3 regions of the Arthrobacter sp. BGA-UO-ETr-C19 genome follow, and region 1 is predicted to be linked to each of the others. Evidence: predicted binding sites of a transcription regulator. Region 1 holds the regulator's gene; each other region holds the start of a gene.
What was found. Region 1 encodes LexA, which represses DNA repair genes until DNA is damaged. Its sites were predicted from a motif close to TCGAACANNTGTTCGA; they were not measured.

Region 1 (4,801 bases):
CGTCTGCAGGCACAAGCTCGAGGGCGGCTTTCCCTCCGAGGAACCATCGGAGGGCCAGCTCTTCTCGCTCGGCGAGGACACCAGCGTCCCGCACTTCGCCGCGGCGGTAGGCGGCCCCTCGTCGCAGCTCGGCAAGGAGGTGGTCCGGCTCCGCGAATGGGCGGAGCAGACCACGACCGGCGACCGTGACGAGCTGCTTCCCGGCGTCACGGACCGGGCCTGGCGGCAGGTGTCCGTCACGTCCATGGAATGCCTCGGCTCGCAGAAGTGCCCCCTCGCCGAAGAGTGCTTCAGTGAGCTTGCCCGCCATAACGCCACGGAAGCCGACGTCGTGGTGACCAACCACGCCATGCTGGCCGTCAGTGCCTTCGAAGGCCTGGCGGTGCTGCCGGAGTACGACGTCGTGGTGGTGGACGAGGCCCACGAACTCCAGGACCGGGTAACCGGTGCGGTTTCGGGGCAGCTGTCGGTGGCCATGGTCCACGCCGCAGCGTCCGGCGCACGCAAGCACACCGGCATTACCGTTGACGCGCTCAACACAGCGGCCGCCAACCTCGAGGTGGCTCTCGCCGGCGTTCCCAGCGGCCTGCTGCCCAACGGCCTGAACGACGAGCAGCTGGACTGTGTTGACCAGCTTCGTGAGGCCTGCCGGGCGGCGCTGTCGGATTCCAAGGGGGACAGCAATACAACGGCCGACGGCGGGCGGCAGCTCGCGCGCTCCCGCCTGCTGGTGATTCTGGAGCTTTGCGAACGGCTCATCGCCGCCCGGGAAAACCGCGAGGTGGTCTGGTTCTCCCGGAACAGCACGTTTGATCCCCAGCAGGGCTACTCCGCGCCGGACGAGACCGCCCCGGCGCTGGTCAACATCGCCCCGCTGAGCGTCGCTGGCCGGCTCCGGGAAGGGCTGTTCGCCGGGCATACAGTGGTGCTGACGTCGGCCACTCTGGCCATCGGCTCTGCCTTCGAACCCGCGGCTGGCGGATTGGGCCTGGTCGGGGACGGTGCGCCGAGCTGGACCGGCGTCGACGTAGGTTCGCCCTTCGACTACCCCAGGCAGGGAATCCTCTATGTAGCGGGGCACCTGCCGAAACCGGGCCGCGGCACGTCGCCGGAGGCGCTGGACGAACTCGAGTCTCTCATCCGCGCCTCGGGCGGGGGTGCGCTGTGTCTGTTCTCCTCACGGAGGGCGGCCGAGGAAGCCGCGGACGCCCTGCGCACGCGGCTGGATGTCAGCATTCTTTGCCAGGGCGAATCCACCATGACGGCCCTTGTGAAGCAGTTTGCTGACGAGCCCGATACCTGCCTGTTCGGCACGATGTCACTGTGGCAGGGGGTCGACGTGCCGGGCGGGTCCTGCCGCCTGGTGGTCATTGACCGGATTCCCTTCCCGCGGCCGGACGACCCGCTGATGACCGCGCGGTCCCGGGCCGTTGCCCAGGCCGGCGGCAACGGCTTCATGTCCGTATCCGCCACGCACGCGGCCATCAGGCTCGCCCAGGGGGCCGGACGGCTCATCCGGTCCACGAATGACAAGGGCGTGGTGGCGGTGCTGGACTCCAGGCTTTCCACAGAGCGCTACGGCGGGTTCCTGCGGGCCGCCCTTCCGCCGTTCTGGCCAACGACCGACCGGAAGACCGCCGTCGCGGCACTGGAAAGGCTCGCCGGCGCACAGACGTGAGGAAGCCCCGGGCCACTGCTGCCCGGGGCGTAAGGCTCCCTGAACGACGTTTCCGCTCCCTGAGCGATGTTTCCGGGGAGGAAGCCCGGCGGCTGCCGGCCCCGGAGGCTACAGCGAGCGGAGTACGGAAACCACCTTGCCCATGACAACCGCGTGGTCGCCGAGGATGGGTTCGTACTGGGTGTTCTGCGGCAGGAGCCAGGTGTGGCCGTCGCGCTGCCGGAATGTCTTGACTGTGGCTTCGTCGTCGAGCAGCGCCGCGACGATGTCGCCGTTGACCGCGTCGCTCTGCCGCCGGACCACCACCCAGTCGCCGTCGCAGATGGCGGCGTCCACCATGGAGTCGCCTGCGACCCTAAGCATGAACAGTTCGCCGTGGCCCACCAGTTGGCGGGGCAGCGGCATCAGCTCCTCCACCATCTGGTCCGCGAGGATGGGGCCGCCGGCCGCGATCCGGCCGACCAACGGCACCATTGCGGTGTCCATCGCGCTGGGCAGTTCGGACACGGAAGCGCCTGCAGCGCCCATGGCCGGGGCCTTGTCCGTGCCGCCGGATTTCGCCGTCCCCGCATCCAGGGTGAGTGGCATCAGCACCTCCATGGCGCGCGGACGCTTGGGGTCACGCCGAAGGTAGCCAAGCTTTTCCAGCTGGGAGAGCTGATGGGTCACGCTGGACAGGCTGGCCAGGCCGACGGTGTCGCCGATTTCCCGCATCGACGGCGGGTAGCCGTTTTCATTGACCGAACGCTGGATGGTTTCCAGGATCTTCTTCTGACGGAGTGTCAGTCCCTTGGGGGTCCGCTGAGACCGCGGGCTGCGCTGGGGAGCCTTGCCGTCAGAGGCCTGTGCTGCCATGTTCGCCAACGCCTTTCCGTTCCTCCCGGCCGCGGTAGCTGCAGTGGCCGGGAACTTCCGGCCTGAAAAATGTCAGACCCTGCTGATCAACTGCAGATGTGGTTGTTCTGTGTTTTCCAACGTAGGCCAGCCATAGGGCTTTTTCAAACATTTGTTCTAGCGAGTCTCGACTTAATTCGTTGATAGGTGCTAAAACTAGGAAAAGCAAAGTTCGAACATGTGTTCTAGTGGGGGCGGCTCGTCAGCCCGGTGTTCGAACTGTCCGTTCGAACACGAGGCAGTACAACTTGGTCCAGGAGGGCTCACGCCATGTCAGCTTCAACAGCAGTGCAGGCTTCAACAGCATTCCCGTCTGCGGATTCCCGCCGCGGCGCGGTGTCTCATCAGCGGGCGGTGACCCAACTGCGTGCGGTGTCCCAGTCCCGTGCGGCGTCCCGGCCAGGCAAGCCGCCGCGCCTTCGCCTCACCCGCCGCGGCCGGGTCGTCCTGATCGGCCTGCCGCTTGTTCTGCTTGCCGCCGTGATCCTGTCCCTGGCGGGGCTCCTGAACTCGCCGGCCAAGGCTGCAGACAGCGCCAGCGGCCTGACCGTCACGCCCACCGTTTCTGTCACGGTGCAGCCCGGTGAGTCACTCTGGGCCATCGCCGGAAAAGTCGACCCCGGCCGCGACCCCCGGGACGTGATTGCGGACATTGTCCAGCTCAACGACCTCCAGGCAGGGAAGGTCATGCCCGGCCAGCAGTTGTTTGTGCCGAACAAATAGGCGGTTTCTGGGCGCCGGGGCCGTCACAGTTTCCGGCCGGCCCTCCGGGTTACTTAAACTGTCTAGGTGACTGACCAGCTTGAGCGACTGAACCGACTGCCCCTGCGGACCAACCTGAGGGGGCTGTCCCCTTACGGCGCCCCGCAGCTTGACGTTCCGATCCTGCTCAACGTCAACGAGAACACGCATGGCGTGCCCGCCGACGTGCGGGCGGCCATCACCGCGGCCGTAAGCGAGGCCGCCACCGGACTCAACCGGTACCCCGACCGCGAATTCACTGAACTCCGGGAAGCCCTGGCTGAGTACCTCGGCCACGGGCTGAGCGCGGACAATCTCTGGGCAGCCAACGGCTCCAACGAGGTTCTTCAACAGATCCTCCAGGCCTTCGGCGGCCCGGGCCGTTCGCTCCTGAGTTTCCCGCCGACGTACTCCATGTACCCGCTCCTCGCCAGCGGCACGGACACCGCCTACATCGCCGGCAAGCGTGCCGATGACTACGGCCTCAGCGCCGAGTCGGCCGCAAGCCAGGTGCGCGAACTCCAGCCCAGCATTGTCTTCCTGTGCTCGCCCAACAACCCCACCGGCACCGGCCTGGGCCTGGACGTGGTGGAGGCCGTCTACGAGGCGGGCGAGGCCAGCCAGGCGGTCGTCGTCGTGGACGAGGCGTATCACGAGTTTGCGCACGACGGGACCCCCAGCGCTCTGACCCTGCTGCCCGGCCGGGAGCGGCTCATCGTGTCCCGGACCATGAGCAAGGCGTTCGCTCTCGCCGGCGCCCGCCTCGGTTACATGGCCGCGGCCCCGGAGGTGACCGACGCCCTCCGGCTCGTGCGCCTGCCCTACCACCTGTCGGCCGTCACGCAGGCAACCGCCCTCGCGGCTCTGCAGCACCGCGAGGCGCTCATGGCGGATGTCGAGGACATCAAGCGGCAGCGCGACCGGATTGTCGCGGAGCTGACGCGGATGGGGCTGCGGCCCGCGGCATCCGACTCCAACTACGTCTTCTTCGGCGGGCTGGAGAACCCCCATGAGGTCTGGCAGGGACTGCTGGACGCAGGGGTGCTTGTCCGGGACGTCGGCATCGCCGGCCACTTGCGGGTCACCGCCGGTACTGAGACGGAAACCACAGCCTTCCTGGAAGCGCTGGAAGGCATCCTGGCCCGGCAGGCCGCACTTCCGGCCTAAACTTGAACATGGACCAGGTCAGGTCCGCCCCCATCCTTCGTCAAAGGACATCTATCACCATGAGCGACACCGGAATCAAGGCTGCCGAGGCACGGACTGCCCGCATGGAGCGCGCCACCAGCGAATCTTCCGTGCTGGTGGAGATCAACCTCGACGGTACCGGAGTGTCGGACATCAGCACGTCGGTCCCGTTCTACGACCACATGCTGACGGCGCTGTGCAAGCACTCACTCATCGACATGACCGTCAAGGCCACCGGCGACATCCACATTGACGTCCACCACACCGTCGAGGACGTTGCCATCACGTTCGGCGAGGTGC
Region 2 (4,801 bases), on a different contig from region 1:
GCAGGGCGGCGGCATTTTCATCACGCTCCTGCTCGGCGTGGTTGGCGCAATTCTCGGCGGCTTTATCGGTAGCGCCCTCTTTGGAGTGGGCATCAACGAGTTCTTCTCGCTGTCCACGTGGCTGCTGGCGATCGGCGGCGCACTTATCGTCCTGCTGGTCTACGGCATGATTACCAAGCGCACGGCCCGCTAGGCAGAGCAGTGCCGGAACCGGCTCCGGGAAGCTCCCGGGGCCGGTTTCCTACCCCGGAGCCCCACGGGGCCCACCATATTGGTACAGATCCCCCTCAAGAGTAGGAGATCATCATGAAATCCAAACTTCTCTTCGGCGCCGGAATCGCTGCAGGCTACGTGCTCGGATCCCGGTCCGGCCGGGCAGCTTACGACAAGCTCAAAGCACGGGCCGCAGGCATCTGGGACAGCAAGCCGGTCCAGGACAAGGTCACGGCAGCGACTGAAGCCGTCAAGGAAAAGGCCCCCGAGGTCGGTGACCAGCTCGCGGAAGCCGCACGCCGGGCAGGAACCGTACTCGGCTCGGCCCTGCACCACGATACGCCGAAGCCGGGTGACGCTGGCACCGCTTCTGCCGGCACCGCTTCTGCCGGCACCGCTTCTGCCGGCATTGCGTCTGCGGACGATACATCGGCAGACAGCGGGCACGTGCCCGCCCACAGCACGCATCCGGAGACGGTCAACCTCGGAACCTCCGACGTGGAGTCCGATCCGGCTCTCAACGACGGCACGGGTCAGGACTGGTCGGACGAGGGCGGAGCCACTCCCGCCGGCGCCGCCACGAATGTAAATCCGGACAAGCAGTAGCACCAGAGGTGGATTTTGAGCCTGCATCCCGGGCGGTGTGGGCAACGACCAAAAATGTCAGACCCCTCTGACAATGTTTTCCTATGGAAGCCATCGGGGAAAAGGCAGAAGGCATGTCAGGCCGGGCAACACTGCCCGGCCTGACGGCTGCCCTGCTGCATAGCATTCCGTTTCCGGACGTCCGGCTTCTGCCGGATCAGGCACCGCCGTTGCGGACACATCTTCGTCCGACGGCGGTGCTGCCGCCGGCTTAGCCGCGCACATGCCCCACCTCCGAAAATGTCAGACCCCGTTGAGATAGTTTTCCTGTGGAAGCCTTTGGGGAGGATCGAGCGGATACCGCGGCCGGGACGGACGTGTCCGGCCTGAGTGCGGCTGCCCTGTTGCGGGTCGGCGGGCTTCGCAGCGTTCCCTCGGCTGATTCCGTGGCTGACAGCTCCGTAGGCGACGCGTCCGACGGCGGTGCTGCCGCCGGCTTCGGTGCCGCCAACCGTTTGGGGGCCGGCTCTGCTTTTGCCACCGCACGCGCCGGATCCACCGCACGCCCGGTTTCTTCCACCGCACGCGCCGGGACGCCCGCCCTGGCATCAGGCAGCCCGGCGTCCCCGGCCCTGGCAACACCTGACCTGGAAGCGTCCCTGGCGCTGCTGGACTCGGCCACCGATGCGGCGATGGAGGAGCTGGCCGCAGCCAACTTCCTACAGGCGGCCGATTTCGCGGAGCTCACCGAGAAACTCTCCCGACGCCTCGAATACCTCCAGCTGCTCGCCGCCGGCGCGGTGGACCGGACACGGACCGAGGCGATCAACGCCGCAGCGACCGCCAGCCCCGCGGCCGGCTGGACCACCGGCTGGGGCACTGAAGCCGAACCCGAACCTGTCTCGGATCCTGGCGCTCAGCCCTCCGAGGCTGCCGCCCCTGCCTCTGGGTCTGCGGTGGCCTGGTCCCCGGCCGATGACGGAGCACGGAACACCGCCGAGTTCCTCCGCACCCGGCTCCGGATCAGCACCCCCGAAGCCCGACGCCGCCTCGCCCTCGCCAACGCCACCCTCCCCCGCACCGGACTCACCGGCCGGCCCATGCCACCAGAACACGAAGAAACCGCCGCCGCCCTCACCGCCGGAATCATCTCCTCCCGCGCCGGAACCACCATCACCACCGCCCTGGACAAAGTCCGCCACATCCCCGACCCCGCTACCCTGGCCGAGATGGAGCACAACCTCACCCTGACAGCGATCGAAAACGACCACGACTTCCTCACCCGCATCGCCCACCGCTGGATCGACGCCCTCGACCAGGACGGCACCGAACCGTCCGAAGAACACCTCCGCCACCGCCAAGGCGTCTTCCTCCACCACAAACGCGGCGGCCTCCACCACCTCGAAATCCGAGCCACCACCGACCAATACGAAGTCCTCACCACCGTCATGAACACCGCCACCAACCCCCGCACCACCACCCCGGACACCACCAACTGCGGGAGTGACAACACCAGCCCTGACAGCGGCAGTGACAGCGCCGCCGTCGACCTGGACGCCGCATTCAACGCCGCCGCCCCGGAACCGGACCTGGACCGCCGCACCCTCGCCCAGCAACGCCTCGACGGCCTCATCGGCGCGAGCAAGGCAGCCCTCGCCGCCGGCACCCTGCCCACCACCGGAGGACTCCGCCCCCAGGTCATGGTCACCATCAACCACCGGGACCTCCTCAACAGCATCCAAACCACCGCCAGCCGCGGCCCCCGCTACGCTCAGAACCACCCCCGCAACCTCCGGCCAACAGACAGCACCCGGCAGACCAGCCAACCCTGGCCCGAGCCGGGCACCGCCACAGACACCTGGCAGGCCAGCGAACCCGACCCCCTGCCCGCAACCGCACCACCTGACATCCAACCCTTGGGCACACCCGCCGGCAGCGGAACCTTCACCTACACCGGCCCCGTCACCGCCTCCACCATCCGCAAAATCGCCTGCGACGCCGACATCATTCCCGTCCTCCTCGGCACCGAAGGACGCATCCTCGACATCGGCCGCACCACCCGCATCTTCCCGCCCCACATCCGCAAAGCCCTCAACGCCCGCGACCAAGGCTGCGCCTTCCCCAACTGCACCATCCCCGCACCCTGGTGCGAAGCCCACCACATCACCTACTGGTCACAAGGCGGACCCACCAGCACCGACAACGGAGTCCTCCTCTGCACCCACCATCACCACCTCATCCACAAGGAACAGTGGAAAATCCACGTCAAAAACGGAATCCCCTGGTTCATCCCGCCACCCCACATCGACCCCCGCCAACAACCCCGACAAAACCACCACCACAAAACGTGAACGGCCAGACAGGACGCCGCCACGGGGGGGCCGCCGCGGGCCACAAAGCAACGGCAGCCCAGCCGCGAGTGACAACTGCTTCGCGGCCTACAAGAGCTTCCCAATTACCGCTGTCGCGTCCAGTTCGGCTGACGTGGCAATCCGCGGGCTCAGTCCCCCACCGATCATGGCCGCCGCAGTAACGGGAGCTTGCAGCCGGCTCGTTTCGACAAGAAGGTGCCCGCCTGGGCTGAGCCACGCAGCCGCTTCCGCGATCACCCGGCGCTGGATGTCGAGCCCGTCGGGCCCTCCGTCGAGCGACACCCGAGGCTCGTGCACGCGGGCTTCATGAGGCATGCTGCTGATAGAAGCCGTGGGCACATACGGCGCATTTACCGCCAGGACCTCAACGTTGCCCCTGAGCCGGGCAGGCAGCGCAAAGTAAAGGTCACCCTCATGGACCACACCGCCCGCCGGCTCAACGTTGAGCCGGGCGCAGCGCACGGCAGCAGGGTCGACGTCGGAAGCGTGCACCTCAATGCCGGGCACCAGTACCGCCATCGCGGTACCTACAGCGCCGGAGCCGCAGCACAGGTCAACAACAACCGGAGGGGCCGACGACAATGGCTCTGCGGACGCCGCGCCAAGGAGTGCAGCAGCCTCGCGGACCAGCAGTTCCGTCCGGCGGCGCGGTACAAAAACGCCCGGCTCGACCCTGATGCGCAAACCGCAAAACTCGGCCCAACCGAGAATATGCTCGAGCGGAAACCCGTCGGCTCGCCGCTGCACGGCGTTGAGCAGCTCATTGGGGGCCAAGCCTGCGGAAAGGAGGAGGTCCGCTTCGTCCTCGGCAAAGACACAGCCGGCGGCGCGCAGTCTGCTGATGACGGTGGAGCGGGAAAGCGGTGCTTGAACAGGCAAGGAGGCGTCCTTCAGGTGAATGATGGGCGCTCGGTGCATGCGTCCGACTAACCTTGGCGGTCCGTGGGGCGGCGGGCAGGAAGAACCCAGGCTGGCATTGCGTGAATTTTTCTCACCTCCCGGTAGTACTGAATTGGCACATTAATAACCCTGCACAGGCACTTCTAAAGGTGTCCAGCAGTAAATCGGCTCTGCAAAAATCCATGTTATCCGACGCCGAATCCGGCAATCATTGGCAGGATATAACGATGAACCACAGCGAAACCCACACGCTCATCTGGACCGGCTCCTATACTGCGGACCGCTGCGGCCACGGTGCCGGGATCGGGGCCGTATCGGCCAACGCTGATGGAACGCTGACCTGGCGCGGTACGGCGGCAAAGGCGGACTCGCCGTCGTTCGTTGCCGTGCACCCGCAACTGCCCGTGGTTTACGCCGTCGGCGAGAACGCCAAAACCGTCCAGGCGTACCGGCGACGGGGAGAGTTCGGCCTCGAAGCCGTCGGCGAGCCGTGGGCGGCCGGCGAAGCTGCCTGTCACGTTGCCGTCGATCCGCAGGGAAAATTCCTGATCGTAGCCTGCTGGGGCGACGGCCAGGTGTTGCTGTACGAACTGACGGACGACGGCGGCATCGCCAGCCGCCGTCCGGCGGCACCATCCAGCGACCCGCACCGGGACGAGCGGCCCAGCCGGGCCCACGCCAGCCTGGTTCTCGCTGACGGCCGGATCATGACCACCGACCTCGGCCACGAC
Region 3 (4,801 bases), on a different contig from region 1:
GTCCATCATCCCCATCGCCGCAACCAGCGAGATCATGTTCCGGAGCTACTACGACAAGCTCGTCCGGCGGCCCGGCGACCCCTCCGCGGAGGTCTTCCTCCTCGGTTACGACAGCGAACCCATCCGCGCGGAGAAGTCCCTGTACGACCTTGCGGTGTGGACCCGCGAAAGGCCGAAGCTCGCCTCGGCCCTCACGGAAGGACCAGCGGCCGGCATCGCCGAGGCTCTCCGCGGCGGCACGCCTCCCGGGGGCGTGGCCGGAGCCCCGGATGTGGATCCGGCACAGTGGGACGAGTGGCGCTCCCGCCTCCAGCGGCACCTGGACCGCTACGGGCATGCCGTCTACAACCTGGACTTCGTCAACCCTGTGCCGGCCGATGACCCCTCCGCCCTGCTGGAGACCCTGAGGTTCTTCGTGCGGGGGGAGGGGAAGGATCCGCACGAGCGCCAGCGGCGGTCTGCCGACCGGCGCGAGGAGCAGAGCCGGCTGGTCAGCGCTAGGCTGGGGCCGCGCCGCCGCGCTGTCTTCCGCAGGCTGCTCCGCTGGGCGCAGAAGGCCGCGCCCGTCCGTGAGGACGCACTGGCCGACGTCGGGCTGGCCTGGCCGTTGATGCGCCGGATGCTGCTGGAACTGGGGGAGCGGCTGATGGCTTCGAGTGTCATCGCCGCGCCGTCGGATATCTTCTGGCTGCGGCTCGACGAACTCCGCAACGCCATCGACTTCGGGCTGGCCACTCCCGGAGCGGCCATCACCGGCACGGACCGGCCGGTGCGGGCGGAGGCCGTTGAACAGCGCAAGATGCTGTGGCGGGGCCAGCGGAAAGCAGCTGCCCCGCAGCTGCTGCCCGAGAGCCGCTGGATGGAGTGGGCCTTTGGCAGCATGATGCCGGCCCGTTCGGTGCAGCAGGCCGGGGACGTCATCACCGGCGTCGGCGCGAGCTCCGGGCAGGTGAGCGCGCCGGCCCGGCTGCTGCACGGCCCCGACGACTTCGCCAGCATGCGGCCCGGCGAGGTGCTGGTGGCACGCATGACCACCCCCGCCTGGACACCGCTGTTTGCGATGGCGTCCGGCGTCGTCACGGACGTCGGCGGGCCGCTGAGCCACAGTTCCATTGTTGCCCGGGAGTACGGCATTCCGGCCGTCCTCGGAACGGGGGTGGCCACCCAGCGCTTGTCCAGCGGACAGCAGGTTAAGGTCGACGGCGACGCCGGCACCGTCACGCTCGACGGTTCCGGGACCGTCGAAGGTGCCAGGACCCCCGAAGGTACGGGCAGCTGACCTGCGGGGGCACCTTCTCGGCGCTGTCGAGGTGTAACCGAACCGCTGGTTGAGCCTGTCGAAATCAACCTGCGCAACCAGCGGAACCGCCCCGGGGATCGTCTGCCTTGGCGCGCGCAAAATTGTCTGTCCCCCCTGTCATGCTGTGGGTATGGATAGCACGGCAGTGGTGGAAACGTGGGAGGGCATTGAGTCCTGTGTTGCTGTGCTGGCTGGTATTGTCCGCGAGGCCGCCGGACTCGGTGACGGCGAGGCGACCGATAATCTGGCCGCTGTGGATCCCGCTGCGGGTAATCCGCTTCGGGATCGGGCGGATGCGTGTTTGGAAGGTTTGGCTGAGCTGGGCAGGTTGGAGGCCCGCCTGGCGGCTCTGAAGGTCCGATTGGCCGCGGGGTATTCCACCTTGGATGAGGCCTTGGCGGTACCGGCCAGTTCGCCCCAGGCGGGCACCGCGAGGGAAATGTCCGTGACGGCTGAGGTCGCCGGTGCCCTGACCGTGAGCGAACGCAGTGCCGGTGCCCTGCTGTGCGAGGCCCACACCCTGGCCACCGAGCGGCCGATGACGCTGACCGCTCTGGGGTCAGGAAGGATTTCGTTTCAGCACGCCCGAATCATGTGTGACGAAACAGCCAACCTGGAGCCCGCCGCGGCGGCGGCCCTGGAAGCCCATTTCCTCGACTCGGAAACTCCGGGGTTTGCCCGGGGCTGTTTTGCCGGGGAGCTGGTGCCGGGCAGGTTCCGTGCCAGGGCGCGTGCCTGGCGGGAACGGCACCACCCGGTCAGCATCGAAACCCGCCACACCAAGAGTGCGGGGGACCGGCGGCTGGAGTATGTCCCGGACCGGGACGGCATGGCCTGGCTCTCGGCGTATCTGCCCGCGGACCAGGCGGCCGGGATCTGGGACCGCGCCACGGCCGCGGCCCGGGCCCTGCAGGTCCCGGCAGAACCCAGGACCCTGACCCAGCTCCGGGCGGATGTGGCCGCCGGCTGGCTGCTCACGCCCGCCCAGGGGGTCGACGGAGCGGCCTCAGGCTCCCTACCCGCAGGTTCTGCCCCGGTCGGTGTTGTGCCGTCCCCGCGGGCTCAGGTCCTGGTCACGGTTCCGGTGTTTTCGCTGCTCGGCCAGACGGAGGAGCCGGCCACGCTGGACGGGTACGGACCGATCCCGCCGTCGATGGCCCGCCGGCTCGTCGCCGACGGCGGTGGATCGTTCCTGCGGGTGCTGACTGACCCGCGGAACGGGGCGCCGCTGGAGATCGGACGCACCAGCTACCGCCTGACGAAACCGATGCGCCAATGGCTCCGGCTCCGGGACGCGCGCTGCACGTTCCCCGCCTGCAACAACCATTCCCTGGACAACGACGCCGACCACATCCTGGCCTGGTCCGCCGGCGGCGGCACCGGCGTCGCCAACCTCGGCCAGCCCTGCCCGAAACACCATCGCCTCAAACACACCACAGCGTGGAGACCGGTCGGCGCGACCCGCGAGAGCCCGCCGGCCTGGATTTCACCCGCGGGACGGTCCTACCCGGCTGAACAACGGGACTGGGAACCACCCATCTGGCCGGAACCACCACCCGGCCAAGAATGGCAGTGGCTGCCGGACTGGTTAGACCAGGATCCCGAACATTCGGAACATCCCGACGCCCTTGACGGCGTTGAGAGCGCGATGGCGTTCGACGGCCTTGAGCCACCGCTGCCTTTGGACCCCTGGCCCGACTGGTCCACACCCGCGGCCGCATAAAGGCGCGTCGCCATATTGCGACGCGCCCAATCTGCGATCCGGAGCCGGGTCCTACTGTCCACGGAGCGCTATGGCGTCAGCTCCCGCACCGGGGAACCGTCCAGCCACGCAGTGACGTCCTCGAACGCGCCGCCGAAAAAGGCCCGGTAGCTTTCCTGTGTGACGTAGCCCAGATGGGGCGTCAGGAGTGTCCGGGGGGTGGTCAGCAGCTGATGCCCTGCCGGAAGGGGTTCCTGGTCGAACACGTCGATCGCGGCGCCACGGATCCACCCCTCTTGGAGGGCGGTGACCAGAGCCTGTTGGTCCACCAGCGGGCCGCGGGCGGTGTTCACCAGGACGCCGTCGGGGCCGAGGAGCTGCAGCTCCCGTTCTCCTACTGTCCCCTCCGAACGCGGCGATAGGCGCAGGTGCAGGGATACGACGTCGGACTCTGTGAAGAGTTCTTCCTTGCTGACTATGCGGGCGCCGGCCGTTGCGGCGGTTTCATCCGTTAGGTTCTGGCTCCAGGCCAGCACGTCCATCCCGAAGGCGCGGCCGTACGCGGCGATACGGGTGCCGATCTTCCCCAGCCCAACGATTCCCAGGGTCTTTCCGGACAGCTCAAAGCCGACCGTCCGCTGCCAGGCGCCCGCACGCAGGTTGTTCTCTTCCGCCGTCAGGTTCCGGGCGAAAGCCAGCAGCAGTGCCCACGTCAGTTCCGGCGCTGCTGTGGGTGAGCCGCCCGTTCCGCACACCACGACGCCGTGGTCGGCTGCCGCCTGCAGATCGATGGCCGCATTGGCGGCGCCGGTGGTCACGAGCAGTTTCAGCTGCGGCAGCTGCCCGATGACGCTGCGGGGAAACGGTGTCCTCTCCCGCATGGCGATGACGATGTCAAAGTCCGCGAGGGCCGCCGCGGTTTCGGTCTCCGAGCCAAAATGCGCGGCGAACACCGTGACGGCGACGCCCCGCTGCGCCAGGGAGCTCCATGGTGCGAAGTCCTCCGCGACTCCTTGGTAGTCGTCCAGAATGGCTAGCCGGTACTGGTTCATGGCCTTACGGTATCGGATGGTTGCGGCGGTCAGGGCCGGCGGACCTGGCGGGCCCCGTCCGGAATTCCGGTGCGGCCCGTGCCGGCGATGTGCCTCCGGGTGCGCCGGAAGACCGCCACACCGTCGCCTTGCAGAAACAGCGCACGCCCGCGGCCGCCGTCCTGGATGAGCCAGATGACGCTGCCGTCCGGTGCCCGCATGTCGACGCAGCCGGCGGCGACCGTGCGCCCGTTGCGGCGGATCTCTACTTCGTCAGCGGGGGAGAGCGTGGCCCAGTTGGCTATGGGTTCGCGGGCCGGCCACGGCGAACGGGCTTGGATATTGGGGGCGCAAGCGGTCATGGGTGGTCCTTTCAAAGCGCCAGGGGCCGGTGTCCGGATCCCGATGGATCCGGACACCGGCCCGTGTTGGTTAGTGGCGGGGGCCGTTTTAGTGGCTCAATCTCAGGCGTCGGCCTTGACGGCCAGCACCGGGCACGATGCCTCCAGCAGGATCTGCTGCGCAGCACTGCCCATGATCAGCTTGCCCACGGGAGTGCGGCGCCGGAGGCCGATCACTATGAGTTCGGCCCGGTACTTCTCCGCCGCCTCCAGCACCTCGTTGGCCGCGTCGTTGCCGCGCACCGGCTGGAGGACCAGATGCTCAATCCCTTCCCGGTCCAGCCGCTCCGTCAATGCGGAGATGTCCTCAGCCTGGGCGTACCGCTTGTCAACGATGGCGTCTCCCCGGGAGGAGTTGATGATGACC

Region 2: the regulator LexA is predicted to act here: its motif matches at 1,031-1,046, upstream of AC57BR_RS14440 (HNH endonuclease signature motif containing protein).
Region 3: the regulator LexA is predicted to act here: its motif matches at 1,317-1,332, upstream of AC57BR_RS16555 (HNH endonuclease signature motif containing protein).

What each region holds. Positions count from the first base shown of each region.
Region 1 covers NZ_JCAQPC010000020.1:46,782-51,582, reverse strand. The annotation lists gene AC57BR_RS12485 (ATP-dependent DNA helicase) at 1-1,678, shown strand, start outside; gene lexA (transcriptional repressor LexA) at 1,787-2,533, opposite strand; gene AC57BR_RS12475 (LysM peptidoglycan-binding domain-containing protein) at 2,843-3,295, shown strand; gene AC57BR_RS12470 (histidinol-phosphate transaminase) at 3,362-4,480, shown strand; gene hisB (imidazoleglycerol-phosphate dehydratase HisB) at 4,540-4,801, shown strand, end outside.
Region 2 covers NZ_JCAQPC010000021.1:309,417-314,217, reverse strand. The annotation lists gene AC57BR_RS14450 (GlsB/YeaQ/YmgE family stress response membrane protein) at 1-193, shown strand, start outside; gene AC57BR_RS14445 (hypothetical protein) at 307-819, shown strand; gene AC57BR_RS14440 (HNH endonuclease signature motif containing protein) at 1,128-3,149, shown strand; gene AC57BR_RS14435 (putative protein N(5)-glutamine methyltransferase) at 3,237-4,049, opposite strand; gene AC57BR_RS14430 (lactonase family protein) at 4,298-4,801, shown strand, end outside.
Region 3 covers NZ_JCAQPC010000023.1:81,765-86,565, forward strand. The annotation lists gene AC57BR_RS16550 (PEP/pyruvate-binding domain-containing protein) at 1-1,279, shown strand, start outside; gene AC57BR_RS16555 (HNH endonuclease signature motif containing protein) at 1,431-3,023, shown strand; gene AC57BR_RS16560 (D-2-hydroxyacid dehydrogenase family protein) at 3,092-4,054, opposite strand; gene AC57BR_RS16565 (hypothetical protein) at 4,084-4,395, opposite strand; gene AC57BR_RS16570 (universal stress protein) at 4,498-4,801, opposite strand, start outside.